DNA from 2 places in the Pelosinus fermentans DSM 17108 genome. Region 2 is predicted to be linked to the other one. Evidence: riboswitches for the same ligand, from Rfam matches in the RefSeq annotation. Region 2 holds a riboswitch; the other holds the start of a gene.

Region 1 (7,745 bases), 1.2 Mb from region 2:
ATAAGATCATCCAAAGTAAAGGAGTAAAACGCTTTGCTTTGCATACCATGGTAATTTCCAACGAGTTAAATCCTGACAGTTTTGTGGCTACAGCAGCAATGATGTTTGATTTGGTCGTTGAAGTGTATCAAAAACTAGGGATTCGCATTGAGATGATTGATTTGGGTGGCGGTATTGGCATTCCTTATCGTCCTGAACAGCAGGCTGTAGATCTGGATGCTGTCAGTCAAGGTGTACGTAAAGCCTATGAAGAAAAGATTGTGGCTAATGGACTGCATCCATTAAAAATCACCATGGAATGTGGCAGAATGATTACAGGTCCTTATGGATATTTGGTTTCTACTGTGCTTCATAAAAAAGAGATTTATAAAAATTATGTAGGTCTTGATGCATGTATGGCAAATTTGATGCGTCCTGGCTTGTATGGCTCCTATCATCATATTACGGTTGCAGGAAAAGAAGCCCTGCCCCTTGATCATGTGTATGATGTGACAGGTTCTTTATGTGAGAATAATGATAAATTTGCCATTGACCGCAACTTGCCGCGTATTGACATTGGTGACATTGTTGTGATGCATGACGCAGGTGCTCATGGACATGCAATGGGTTTTAATTATAATGGTAAATTACGTTCTGCTGAATTGCTGTTAACAGCTGATGGAGCAGTTAAGATGATTCGTCGTGCAGAAACAATTGAAGATTACTTTACGACTTTGGATTTTGAAAAATGTGAAATGAATTTGGCTGCGGCAACTAAAAAATAAAGAATGATGTTTAGAGCAGACAGGTATACCTGTCTGCTCTTTATTTTAGCATACACTAACTTCGTGTTCTTCCTATTCTTCGCGTCTTCGCGGTTCAAAAGGTCTTATTTTTAAAGGGCGAGCAGCGTTTTTCTGTTTTCTAAAAAGTATATAGAGAGAATATAGTTAGTAAGCAGGATATTCTGAAAGAATAAGGAAATAAATAGTGAGAAAGAAGTCTGAATGTTGAGATATTTATTGTGAATGTTACCTAATACCTTGTCAGCTTTAAAACAGTAGGATAATGGCTGACAAGGTACTAGTATCTGGAGGGGGATTATGGTTGATAATTGCCTGTTAAAAGAGAGAATCTTAGTGATTAACCCTGGAGCAACTTCTACAAAATTTGCTGTATATGATGGAGAAACGCTGCTTATCAAAAGGACTGTGGAACATTTTGCTGCCGACACCAGCCCATTTGTGAAATTGTTAGATCAGTATGAGTATCGTTTACGAATTATTTTAGAACAATTAGCAGTAGAAAAGATTGACCTTTCTACATTTAATGCAGTTGCAGCCCGTGGGGGGATATTAAAGCCTCTTAAAGGCGGAACCTATGAAATTACTCAAGAGATGGTGAATGATTTAAGAGAAGCTAAAAGAGGTGAACATGCTTCTAATTTAGGGGCTGTCATGGCTTATGGGTTAGCCGAATTTTTAAAAATTCCTTCCTATATTGTAGATCCTGTTTCCGTGGATGAGATGGAACCTGTGGCAAGGATATCCGGTCTGCCTGATTTGCCAAGGATTAGCTTGTCCCATGCATTAAATACGAAGGCTGTAGCTCGTAAAGTAGCAAAGCAGCTTGGGAAAAAATATGAAGAGATGAATCTGATTGTGGCTCATTTAGGGACAGGAATTTCTGTAACACCTCACAAGCTGGGAAGAATGATTGACGTCAATAATCCGAAAGAGGAGGGACCTCTTTCTCCTGATCGTTGTGGGGGGCTGCCGGTAGGACAGTTTTTAAGACTTGCTTTTTCTGGTACTTACACCTTTGATGAATTAAAAGAGATACTCAATCATAAAGGTGGAATGTATGCTTATCTTGGTACTGCCGATATTCGGAAAGCTTTTTCTATGGCCGCTCATGGAAATGAGGAGGCTAGCTTGGTATTGGAAGCTCTTTCCTACCAAGTAGCAAAAGAAATTGGGGGAATGGCTGCTGTATTGTCAGGTCAAGTGGAGTGTATTATTCTAACTGGGGGAATTGCTCATTCAGAACCTATTGTTAACGCTATTAAAAGCCGAGTGCAGTTTATTGCTCCTGTAATTGTAATACCAGGAGAAGAAGAGCTAGAAGCATTGGCATTTGGAACTTTAAGAGTAATTCGAGGCGAAGAAGAAGCGCAGATGTATTCAGTATAAAATGAATAAACAGTTCTGATATTGGCAGATCTTTTAGGAGGTTGTCGTTTGTATTCTAATTATCATGAAATCATAGCTGAAATTAAAAATCGTTCTTTAATCAGGATTAGTGTTGCTGTAGCACAGGATAAAGGAGTCTTGGCGGCTGTCAAACTAGCTCAAGAGGAAGGGATTGCTGAGGCTGTTTTAGTAGGAGATACTGCTCTTATTAAGCCTTTAATGGAAGAGGTTGGCTTATCTGCTGATACGCCAATTTTGCATGAAGCAAACAGTGGGAAGGCAGTAGTGCAGGCTGTTTCCTTAGTAAAGAACGGTCAAGCTCAAGTGCTGATGAAGGGATTAGTAAATAGTAGTGATTTTTTACGAGCAGTATTGCATAAAGGGGAAGGGCTGCGTACTGGAAGGCTATTAAGTCATTTAGGTGCTTTTGAGATTCCAGGTCAGAAAAAACTTTTATTTATTACTGATGGAGGTATGAATATTGCTCCTACCTTATTTGAAAAGAAGCAGATCTTGGTGAATGCAATATTGGCACTGCATGGAATGGGAATCATGATTCCTAATGTAGCATTGCTTACGGCCAATGAAATAGTTAATGAAAAAATGCCCGCCACTTTAGATGCTAAGATTTTAGTAGAGATGAGAAGCAATGGGGATTTACCTGCTAGTCTGATAGAAGGACCGATTGCCCTTGATGTGGCAGTTAGTCAAAAAGCAGCGCAGCACAAAGGGATTGACAGCAAAATAGCAGGTAATGTTGATCTAATCATGGTACCTAATATTGAGACTGGCAATGCCTTAGGAAAGTCTCTGATTTATTTTGCTAAAAGTAAAATGGCAGGTATTGTCCTAGGGGCAACACACCCCATAGTCATGACTTCACGATCTGAGACACCAGAGGGAAAGATGAATTCCATTGCCTTGGCTTGTTTAGTCAAGCCATTAGGGTAGAATGGGAAAGAATGATAGAAAAATAGAGGAAATCCTTGATGTATACAAGGATTTCCTCTATTTTTTATATCGATGTGCTTACAATGGAAAGATGAGAATTTTCTGCCAGGTTAATTTCGATAGGCGGGGAATAGGCGGTTCCATCAGGGTAGGCAATAAGACGGATTATCGGCTGACGAGGGGTATGCTCCAATAAGGAGACGACAATAGCCTTTTCTCCTGTATTTAGCAGGACCTCCATTCCTGGAAAATATAAGGCCATTTTAGATAAGAATATTTTGCCGAAATGCTCGTCAAAAGCAGTTCCTAAACCAGAGCGAATAATATCATATGCCTCTTCCAAATTCATAGCTTTACGGTATGGGCGGCACCCTGTAATCGCTTCATATACGTCGGTAATTGCCAATAAACGAGCATAATTTAGAATTTCTTCACCCTGGAGTCCTCGCGGGTATCCTGTGCCATCTATTTTTTCGTGATGCTGCCATGCCATGTGAGCAACAAGGCTTGACAGCTCCCAGCGTTTTTTCACCAATAAATTAAATCCAGATTGTGGATGCTGCTTAATGATGCCAAATTCTTTTTCTGTTAAGCGATCCGGTTTATTGATAATTTTTTTATCGACGTTCATTTTACCGACATCGTGAAGCAGGGCACCACAGGTGATTTCTTTGATTTGGGGAATGGAAAAACTACAAGAATGAGCCAATAGAGCAGCATAAATAGCACAATTTAAGGAGTGATCTAAGGTGTAGTCATCATGAGTTGCAATTCCAGTTAATTGGATGCTTATGGCGGGTTGAATAATTAATTCTTCAACGATATCAGAGGCAATAGAACTGATATCGTCTATGGCAAAGGCTTCTTTATTATGAATTTTTTCCATAGTGGAACTTAATATAGAGAAGGCCCGTTGCTGAGTTTCTACAGATAAATATTCTGGAATCGCTATATCTTCATATCTTTCGTCGTGAATAAAGAGAGTTTTTACTTTCAACCTTCGTAACTTGTGAAGGTAGACTTCCGTTAGCCTGACTCCTGAAGCAAGCAGGATATGTCCTTTTCTGCTGTAAAGGTTTCGTGCTAATATCATACCTGGGTGTACTTCCGTTAACCTAATCTGTCGCAAAATGAGAGCTCCTTTATTTTCAAAAAAATCAGCAATACATGCCTGTTAGTATATACGATGAAGAGAAATCACACAAAAAAACTTAACCGCAGATATGAGGCAGTTAAGCTTTTCATCATATGCAGCGTGGCGATCATAGATTATAAATCCTTAGACCCTATAGCTTTGCGTCCTTACCTTTCAGTAAGTTTGCCAATATATAATTTAAGAAAATAAAAATAATTGTAGTATTAAAACAAAATGATACCATATAAAAAGGGCGAATTATGTCATATTTTGAAGAAAAATAAAAAATAATTTATTGCTAAGGGTTTTATGTAGAGATTGGTATATTTTTTACGATATCATCATAGAAGTAAATAGTGGGTTTCTAACGTACGGGAGGCGGCTGTTATGCTATCACCCAGTTTGGAAGATTATTTAGAAGAATTATATCGCTTTTCTTTATATAATGATATTGTTCGGGTTACAGATATAAGCCGAAAATTGAATGTATCGCTACCCTCTGTAAGTAAAGCGTTACGTAAATTAAAAGCTGGACAATATATAAATTATCAACGCTACGGCATTATTGATCTAACTGATAAAGGGAAAAAGACCGGAAATTTCTTAGTCGAGAGAAATAAGATATTGCAGGAATTTCTCACTTTGATTTGTGCTGATTGTGATATAGCAGCAGAGGCAGAAGCTATGGAGCATTATCTTTCCAAAGAAACGATCAAATCAATTCAATTGCTCGTAAAATTTATGCAAGATCATACGGAATATTATAATATTTTTTTAGAGCACGTAATGAATCAAGAAAAGAAGGAAGAAAAATGATGTACAATATCCCTATTCTTAGCAAATTTGAGAATAGGGATATTTTTTTATGACAACCCCATTCTCTTATTTCAAGTTCGCATAGATCATTTTTTTCTTTGCGGACAAGAGTCATAAACGCTTTCATGGAATCATTAAGCCACTTATTTTTATGATACACCAAAAAAGCATTCATCTGCACTTCTTTGTGGTTCGATTGTTTTATATGTTTTTAAGGATGCGTAGAGCTTTTCTTATCAATAATCATCATCCGTCTATACTAAATTGAGTAATCGTGCTGACTGGGCTACTATAAAGCATACTATGAACGCAATGACAGTAGGAATCAGAAATGTCAAAAAGGTCCATTTCTTGCTGCCTGTTTCTTTATAAGCGGATAGCAAGGCTGTGGTGCAAGGCCAGTGAAGCAGGCAAAAGAGCATTGTGCAGACAGCGGTTAACCAAGTCCAGTTATTATTGATGAGAATATCCCGCAGTTCTTCTAAAGTACCAAACTCCATCATTTGACCAGTTGATAAATAGCACATGAGAAGAATTGGCATAACGATTTCATTAGCAGGAAGACCTAGGATAAAGGCTAAAAGAATAAAACCGTCCAGGCCAATGGCGTAAGCAAAGGGCTGCAGCCAAGCTGCTAAATAACCAATGATACTTATCTCTTCTATGTAGATATTGGCAAGCATCCACGTAATGGCACCTGCTGGTGCTGCCATGATAATGGCCCGTTTTAGGACGAAGATTGTGCGGTCAATGAGAGAACGATAAAAAATAGCGCCTAATTGGGGTTTGCGGTAAGGAGGCAGCTCTAAGACCATCGAAGAAGCTTCTCCCTTTAGCAGTGTGTGTGATAAAGCCCAAGATACAGCAAAGGTTACAAAAATTCCTAACACAACTAAGCTCGTTACTACTAGTGAGGCTACTGCAATTTGTAATTCTGATACCACCATACCGCCCATAAAAATAGTGGCGATCGCAATCAAGGTAGGAAATCGTCCATTGCATGGTACAAAGTTGTTAGTCAGCACAGCAATTAATCGTTCACGAGGAGAATCAATGATACGGCAGGAAACGACGCCAGCAGCATTACAGCCAAACCCCATGCACATGGTGAGTATTTGCTTGCCGCAAGCACGGCATTTCTTAAACATATTATCGAGATTAAAGGCTACTCTTGGTAAGTATCCTAAATCTTCCAGCAGTGTGAACAAGGGAAAGAAGATTGCCATAGGCGGCAGCATAACCGCGATAACCCAGGCGAGGCCGCGAAACATACCTAAGACTAATATACCAGTTAACCAGGAGGGAGCTCCTGCTAATTCAAACCAGATTAAAAGCTGATCCTGAAATGCAAAAAGCGTGTCAGCAATCATTTGAGAGGGAACATTTGCCCCTGCAATCGTAATCCAGAAGATGACGCTAAGTAAAGCAAACATGATAGGATAACCAAATAATCGGGAGGTTAAAACGTCGTCTAGCTTATGATCCCAACTGCGTGAATCAGTGGAATTTTTACTTACGGCTGGCCCTGCTATCATTTCAGCGTTTTGATAAATATCAGATACAATTTTATCACCTAAGTCGGGATTACTGAGGCGGATTTTTTCCGCCTCAGTGCATATTTCCTCCAGGGTGATCATAGGTTTTATTGCAGCGCTCATACAGCAACCTCCTGTAAGCGTGTTGAATGCAGATCAAAATCAAGATATTGACTGATGCTGTTGATAAAAGCTTTATCTCCATCTAATAATCGCAGCGCTACCCAGCGAGGGTTGAGATTCGAGCCGATTAATCTTGATACTTTTGGCAGAAGTTGTTGAATAGCATTTTCCACTTCAGAAGAATAGTTAATCTGTCTGGGAGCTGGGGTGCAAAGCCCTGTAGACATTTCATATAACTTTTGACGCAGGGTGTCGAGACCTTTTCCATTACGGGCAGCAGTGGCAACAACTGGTACACCTAAATCTTTTTGTAAAGCAGAGATATCGATCTTAATATTTTTCTTTTCTGCTTCATCAATCAGATTGACGCAAACAATAATCTTCGGTGTGATTTCCATGACTTGCAATGCCAAATTAAGATTGCGTTCAAGGCAGGTAGCATCTAATACTACTAGTGTTGCATCCGGTTTGCCAAAACAAATAAAGTCTCTGGCAACTTGCTCTTCTACTGTATGGGCTAAGATCGAATAAGTGCCAGGTAAGTCGATCATTAAAAAAGAGCGATCGAGATACGTAAAACTTCCTTGAGCATTATCAACGGTTTTTCCAGGCCAATTTCCTGTGTGCTGATGTAAGCCGGTTAGCGCATTAAAAACAGTGCTTTTTCCTACGTTAGGATTACCAGCTAAAGCTACCGTAAATTGCCCAGGAGTCGTTGAAATTCCAAAATGCTCACTCAGAAATTTCTGATGTTCTTCAATCGTAGAATTGCTCATTCTCATTCTCCTCCTAAATTTGTTGGCTACAGTTATAACCAGGATTACATCGGATTCACATGAATTTGACTGGCGTCTTCACTGCGCAAAGCAATGAGAGTATCACGTACCATATAGGCTACAGGGTCACCTGCTGGGCTTTTGCGAATGCATTGGACAGGCGTTCCTGGTACCATACCTAAGTCTAGAATGCGGCGGCGCAGTAAGCCTTGTAAATTAAGGGATACGATCTGGCATA
Region 2 (7,745 bases):
CATCTTTATGCTTACCGTCCAAGGAAATAGTATGATCAATGCAGGTATTTTAGATGGCGACTATGTTTTAGTTAATAAACAAAAAACCGCTAATAATAATGACATTGTAGTTGCTTTGCTTGATAATGAAGAAGCTACTGTAAAACGCTTTTTTAAAGAGAAAGAATTCATACGGTTGCAGCCTGAAAATGACAGTATGTCTCCTATTTTTTCTCGCAATGTATCAATTTTAGGTAAAGTAGTTGGTATTTTCCGAAGTATGTAATAATGTAGGTCAGGATATAGAATATAAGCAAAAGGCAACTACCTATTTAAGTAGGTAGTTGCCTTTTGCTTATTTATATTCACTTTTTTATTTTTAATATTTCAGCAGCAGCTCCCATAGTCCCAACGATAGCATGTTCTAAAGTTAATCCACCCTGTAAGTAGACGATGTACGGTGGACGCAAAGGACCATCAGCACTTAACTCAATCGATGCACCTTGCACAAAGGTACCTGCAGCCATAATAATCGCATCCTGGTACCCTGGCATCGCACTAGGCTCTGGTCGTACATGGGCATCTATCGGAGAATATTTTTGGATTCCCTGACAAAATGCTATTAATTTTTCTGGAGAGTCAAGTTGAATCGCTTGAATAATATCACTACGTTCTTCATTAGGAAGAGGTAATGTCTTATAACCTAACAATGAAAAAAATACGGAAGCAAATATAGCTCCCTTAACAGCTTGGGCTGTAGTGTGTGACGCCATAAACATTCCTTGGAATAAAAGACGATTATCAACAAGTGACGCACCTAACTCACTTCCAATACCTGGCGCAGTCATTCGATAAGCTGTTTGTTCAACCAATTCTTTTTTTCCGACTATATATCCGCCTGTTGGAGCAATACCACCCCCAGGATTCTTAATTAATGAACCCGCCATAATATCAGCACCCACAGCAGTTGGTTCTAAGATATCAACAAACTCACCATAGCAATTGTCAACAAAACATATACATTCAGGATTAATTTTCTTTATGTAAGTGCATAATTCTTTGATGTCATCGATAGTTAAAGGCGCTCGCATACTATATCCTCGCGACCTTTGAATCAAAACCATTTTAGTATTAGGTTTCATAGCTTTAGCAATATTCTTTATATCCACTCCACTATCAATCATAGGAAGCTCTGAATAACCGATACCAAATTCTTTTAAAGAACCAGACGAGGAACAAGTATGCCCAATAACGGTCTGCATGGTATCATAAGGCGCTCCTGTAAGGGATAACAGCTCATGTCCAGGACGCAGTAAACCAAAAAGTACAGTAGCCAATGCATGGGTCCCAGATACAAATTGAGTACGCACTAAGGCTTTTTCTGCTCCACAAATGTCAGCCCAAACCTCTTCTAGCTTCTCTCGCCCAGCATCGTTATAGGCATAACCCGAGGTAGTACGAAAGTGATAATCAGATACTCTGTGGTTACGAAATATTTCTAGAACTCTAGTAGTATTTTTTTCGGATATTTCATCCACTCGAGCAAATAAAGAGGATGCCTGCTGTAATGCTTGTTTACGTATTTCTAATATTTCTTTACTAAATATAGTCATTCTTGTTCTACTCCTATAGCATATCGATTAAAATAATTAGTTTGGTCTGGAGACAGTGAAATACTTACATAGATGCCATCTTCACGATACTCCGTAGAATGAACATTTGATATATCATATAGCTTGGCTATTACATTACTTTCGTCATAAGGTATCAACAAATGCATTTCAATGGTTTTCTGCTTTATAGCATTTTCAATTAATAATAATAGTCCTTCAATACCATGACCATGCAAAGCAGAAATCATAACACTATTTTCTGTTTTTAAAAGAGCACTTACACTATTCGAATCCTCTACTTTATCTGCCTTATTAAAAATTGTAATTAATTGTTTTATATCTACATTCAATTCGTGTAAAACCTGAAAAACAGCATGGCTTTGTTCTTGGTATTGAGGATGGCTAACATCAACAACATGCAGAAGAATATCAGCTTGTACAACTTCCTCTAAGGTTGCACGAAATGCAGCAATTAATTGATGCGGCAGCTTTTGTATAAAGCCAACTGTATCAGTAATTAAGGCTTGCTGGCCATTGGTTAACGTAATGTTCCTAGTTGTTGGATCAAGGGTTGCAAACAATTTATCCTCGGCCAGCACTTCCGATGCTGTAAGCAGGTTGAGCAAGGTTGATTTTCCTGCATTTGTATAGCCAACTAAAGCGATCGTAGGGATGCGAGTAGTTTCTCTACGTTTACGATGCAAATTACGTTGTTTTTTTATATATTCAATTTGTTTTGTGATGTCACTTACGCGTTCTCTGATTCGACGTCTATCGACTTCAAGCTTGGTTTCGCCAGGACCTCTAGTACCAATACCACCGCCTAACCGAGATAATACTAATCCTTGTCCACCTAATCTTGGTAAATTATAGCGAAGCTGAGCTAATTCAACCTGCAACTTCCCTTCATGAGATCGAGCACGCTGTGCAAAAATATCTAGAATTAGCGCCGTACGATCTAAAACTTTAATACCCAAGGCTTTTTCAAGATTGCGTTGCTGTGCAGGTGATAACTCATCATCAAAAATAATGAGATTTACATTCTTTTCCTGACGCAGCAAACTAATCTCCTGCACTTTTCCACGTCCAATAAATAAAGCTGAATCTGGTCGATCCCTCTTTTGCCACGTCATACCTAATACTTCCGCACCAGCTGTCTCTGCTAATTGAGCCAATTCCTTTAATGAGTCAGTAATTCGCCACTTTCCTTGCCTCTCCACCCCAACCAATAGAGCTCTTTCAGGTTCTGCAATAGCACTCGTTTTAGTATTTAAATCGAGTTGGCGCTCAATTTGTGCAGTTAAATATGTAATATCCAACTCTATAAATTCATCAATGGACAAAGGACCAATCATTTGAGTATTAAATTGATCATTTTCAATATTGGTAATAATACCAAAGCTTGCTTGTATCATCTCATCCTTGCGTCCCAGTGCAGCCATTAGATCAAAACGCATTTCCTTTAATGAAGCTATATCCACCCCACTAAGTTCTGTCTCGCCACTAGGGTGAGTATGAATACAACGAATACCACTTAATCGATTGACAGAACGCCGACCATCAACTTCCGGCAATATTACGGTATAGACATCGCCAACTGCTACACAAGTAACTTGTCCTTTTCTGGTAATATATACAACAAGTTCGCGATTTAGGTCATCTGTCAAATCGATCAATTTTTGTGCTAATTCATTTGTTATGACTTGCCCAAAAGGAATAGTAAATTCATATAATTCTTCCAGCCTATTAATAATACTTTTTCGTATACCATTGACATCTCCATATATAGTTGTCAATTATTTCACGCTCCTTCGATCCTATTCCATTTTGCTAGCTCGATTAAGATAACAAATCGTCTAGTAATATACTTTTTTCAGGGCCACTACTGATTATACTACATATTACCACAGACAAATAGGAAAAGGTATCTTTCCTAGCTTTCTTATTATTAATAGCTCCTTTTGTTGTTATGCACAAAATATAATAAAAAGTAATGCCTTCCGCTTGCTAAACAGAAAGTATTACTTTTTATTCATTACTTGGTTAACTGATTCGATAACATTTTAGTACCAATACGCACTATTCTATCCTCCGCCTTAAATTCATCATAAGCCAAATGTTCTCGTTTAACTTCTTGTCCATTAGCAAATGCAATCCTATAAGTCGTAATCTGAAAGCCTTTCTCTCCTGCGTACTCTACTACTTGGCTTCCTAATTCAAGAGTGGGATCTTGCTTAATAATCGTATTAGGTTCTAATACTTTTTTATTCGTACCGATAATCCGTATATCTGAAAGAGTAGGATTATTTTTTCCGAAAATTTGAACGATAATCTCCCTGTCTAGAATCTCTGTCGTAATATAAATATTAGAATCTGTTGTATTTTTAAATTTAAAATCCAAAAGGTTATCAGCAACAGCAGCATCTTGCCCTAAAGGGACATAGGCTGGCGGGCGAAAATGTGATGTTCGTTCTTCAATACTCATATTCGCCAATAACACTGCGTTATATAAAGTACTACTTACTTGGCATACACCTCCACCCCAATCCAAAACTAGTTTACCATCAATGAGAACGGGAGCTTCCTTGTAACCATTCTCCGATAGACGTTCCCCTACATTATTATTAAAAGAAAAAACGTCATTGGGACGAACTAAAATGTGATTCACATTCTTGGCAGCAAGGCTAATATTTTTAGAACGGTTTTCATTATCAGGATCAAACTCTGTGGTATATATAGAAAGTAAACTATCAACTTCAGCTAAATCCTTCGATAAAATTTTAGGAGTTATTTCATTAACCGTTAATTCAAGAGTAAAAGGAATACGAGTATGTATAATAGCATTTAAATCAAGCCAGTTTTTTTCTAAATCAACTTTATGACCATTTTTTTCAGGCTGAATATTAACATTCGAATTTTGATATATCAGTAAAGCATCTTCGGGGTTACTATTGATAGAATCTGCAATTGTATTAAGAATTGCTTCTAACTTAACATGATTATAATGTAAAGACAACGGAATCGTATATCCATAATTTACAGCTATAATTTTTTCTTGTAAACGTTTAGCTATATTGCCAAGACGACCGATATTATAAGCTTGCTGCGCAAGATCATCTGCATTGATTTCTAGATCAATGTCATTTGCATAAATCGGCCATTTTTGCGTCTTATACGTTAAATAACTTGGTGAATTAGCTGTTTGATTTTTGATATTTATAATAATTTCACTTTTTGCTTCATCAATTGATAATCCCCCCACAGGAATATCGCCGATGAAAACACCTTCATAGATACTATCACTGACATCAAACGCAGTAGTGGTGGCAATGAATCCAGTTAAGCTAAATAATATAATAATGCTAAGAAAAAGCATTATATTTTTAGCACGTTGATTTATTGTAATTTTCATAGTTAGTAACTCCATTCCAATTATTCGATTAGCTAGCAAGAGAGCAAATCCCCGCCAATAGCGGGGATTTGTTCGTAACATGATAATAAAACCACCATAATTGGAGAGATATTGATTTTTATTTTATTGGATATTCATTGTTAATTCTACAAAACTACCTGTTAATTTTGCTTTTTGCAAAACTTCCTCAGTAATTTCACCACCTTCTTCTATAATTAACAAGCCATTATCAGTTTCAATACGGCGACTAGCTTTTTTACCAAGTAAGTATTTACGATTTTTTTCGTCAAACTTTCTAGCAGAATCATCACTAGCAGCTACCTTTGCATCATCTGGTTCTTTAACTTGAATAACAGGTGGTTTTACTTCAGAAACTGCAGAAGTGCTTACTGTGGATATTGCAATATTAGTAGCTGCTGAACTTTCTGCTACCGTTTCATGATCATCTGAAACAAAAAGTACATCTTTACCAAAAGTTAAAATTTGCTTTGCCTCAATGCTCGTAATTCCACCATTAAGATCTTCTATTTCACAAGATACAATTTTTCCTGAATTATCAACAAAAAACTCCGTAACTTTACCTTGGATTCGACCATTTTTAGTCAGCACTTTAGTACCAATAATTTTTAGATCAGCCACAATTAACTTCTCAACTTCCGGTGCATCTGTTAACGTTAATATTGCATCACTATTCTCTATTGTTATTGCATATTCTCCTAATCCAGTAGCAGCTGCCAAAGGCAAAAATTTGGCTCCCCAATACCATTTGGAATCATCAATTAGTATCGTTACAGATCCATCTACCGGATTAATAAGAAGACTTTTAACTGTTCCAAGCTCTGTACCTTCAACGATGCTAATAACTGGCAATCCAATAATTTCAACACTTTTTTTCATGAATAGCGCTCCTTATTTATCATTTAATATCCTCTTATCATTCATCGAAGCAGTTAGTCAAATTCTTAACCTTATTTATAGCACTTTTCCCACTTCGCCAAGAGCATTTTACCTCTGCATTAGTAATTAATCTAAAATTCCTGCTTTATTAACTATAAGTTACTAATCTAGTCATTAATTTAGAAAACTATATAAAAAATAGCACCTACCTATAATGCACTGTGCTAATTACAATTCTTCATTGAATCGGCAACTTGGCAATCATAGGATATAAAGTCCCTTAGACCCATAGCTTTGCGTCCCCACCTTTGGATGAGTTTGCTAAATATTTATTTGTTTAATTCTATGTAAGTATGAAATATAACATTAACGGAAATTCATCATTTATTTTTATCCATCCTAATTGTGCTATTTAGAAATTTCACGTAGAATTTCGCCACTCGCGAAATTCAGAATCAATTTCTTTTAATACAGTCCCCGGAATATTTTTAAAAGAGATATCCCCTAAGCGATTCTGGATTAAAATATTCTTTATTATACGTAAATAGGCAATTGTTTTAATGAATTCCAAATCAAACATAGTATTTTTTTGTACTCCTGGAAGCTTTCTGCCCTCACAAAAAACGTGAATTGCTTCATTATATTGACCACTATTTTTTAATATAGTGCCAATTTCCATTACTAAAAATGGTGCTGCTTCACTATCAGGATATAACATCAAAGCTTGGCGAAAAACCTTAAGGGCTTGGATAAAATTGCGCTGTTCTTTATATATAAACGCAGAATCAATTAAACCATCTAAATCCTTTGAAGAAGAGTCAAACACATTAATGGGTACCTGTAATTCATCTTCAACTTGTACCATCTCACTATTCTCCTCATTCCGATTTTCATCTTTCAGCTCATAGACCTCTTCTTCACTCTTGTCAATTTGTTTCTCTGTGGAAATAGGATCTAGCTGATCTACTGTAACTGCTAGATCAACAGATAACACTTCAGTTTCCAATGCCATTACATTATTAGCATCATCTTCCTTTAGCATCACAGACTTTTCTTTTGACTCAGATTCAATATCAGTCTTATTTGTCACACTTCTTACCGAAGAGCTAGCTATAATAGGTATTGGTACAGCTGCAGCTATTATGATTTCTGGCTTTTTCCATAACAATCCATATTCTGAAGGTTCAGTATCCTTTGTTATATCTTTTGTTTCAGACTCTCCTTTATTTTCTTCAGAATACAATTTAATTTTTTCATTATACTGTGCAATGCTAACTGCAAAGACAATTGTAGTGATCGTTAATATGCCCACAGTTCCTACTACACCAACAAATCCAATAATAATACGTGGCAGAATAATATTGACTAAAAGCGCACAACACACACATAAAATAAGAGGTTTTACATTTAGTCGAATATTTAATAGCTTATTCGTTAACACGTATATAAGATATGCCGAAATGACTATGGATAATGACGTAATTATGATATATTGCATCAAACCCCACCATAATAAATTATTTAAATATTAAACATTCTAATTGTGAATATTTTGTAGAATAATGTGATATGTCCTTATATTATATACTCACCTAATAAATTCCTCTTTTTACTATCAATAATTACTAAGAAATTCAAATACGTCGACCTTTTTGTCCATTTATTTTGTGAATAATACGTTTCTTTTTAGGTTCATGACATAAGATACAATAGCCTTTTTCTAATGATTGTTGTCTTAATAATAAAGGAACGTTTACTAAACTTTGGTGATTGACAGATATCATTCCATCGCGTTTACCCCATATGTATCCACTTAATAGCGCAATTACCATAATTATTCCTGT

What was found. A riboswitch is a leader RNA that binds a small molecule or an ion and turns the genes downstream of it on or off. The one in region 2 is predicted to bind cyclic di-GMP.
Region 1: it holds a riboswitch for cyclic di-GMP, as region 2 does, so the genes downstream of both, FR7_RS17410 (HD-GYP domain-containing protein) here and FR7_RS11715 (PRC-barrel domain-containing protein) in region 2, are expected to answer to the same signal.

The regions. Positions count from the first base shown of each region.
Region 1 is NZ_AKVN02000001.1:3,746,684-3,754,428, reverse strand. Features, by position in the region: gene FR7_RS17425 (diaminopimelate decarboxylase family protein) at 1-764, shown strand, start outside; gene buk (butyrate kinase) at 1,083-2,171, shown strand; gene FR7_RS17415 (phosphate acyltransferase) at 2,220-3,122, shown strand; gene FR7_RS17410 (HD-GYP domain-containing protein) at 3,187-4,251, opposite strand; cyclic di-GMP riboswitch class I at 4,369-4,455, opposite strand; gene FR7_RS17405 (metal-dependent transcriptional regulator) at 4,645-5,073, shown strand; gene FR7_RS17400 (nucleoside recognition domain-containing protein) at 5,328-6,731, opposite strand; gene FR7_RS17395 (FeoB small GTPase domain-containing protein) at 6,728-7,507, opposite strand; gene FR7_RS17390 (FeoA family protein) at 7,552-7,745, opposite strand, start outside.
Region 2 is NZ_AKVN02000001.1:2,543,226-2,550,970, reverse strand. Features, by position in the region: gene lexA (transcriptional repressor LexA) at 1-265, shown strand, start outside; gene FR7_RS11730 (methionine gamma-lyase family protein) at 345-1,592, opposite strand; gene hflX (GTPase HflX) at 1,589-3,388, opposite strand; gene FR7_RS11720 (VanW family protein) at 3,628-5,004, opposite strand; gene FR7_RS11715 (PRC-barrel domain-containing protein) at 5,128-5,901, opposite strand; cyclic di-GMP riboswitch class I at 6,147-6,234, opposite strand; gene FR7_RS11710 (tetratricopeptide repeat protein) at 6,323-7,342, opposite strand; gene FR7_RS11705 (hypothetical protein) at 7,536-7,745, opposite strand, start outside.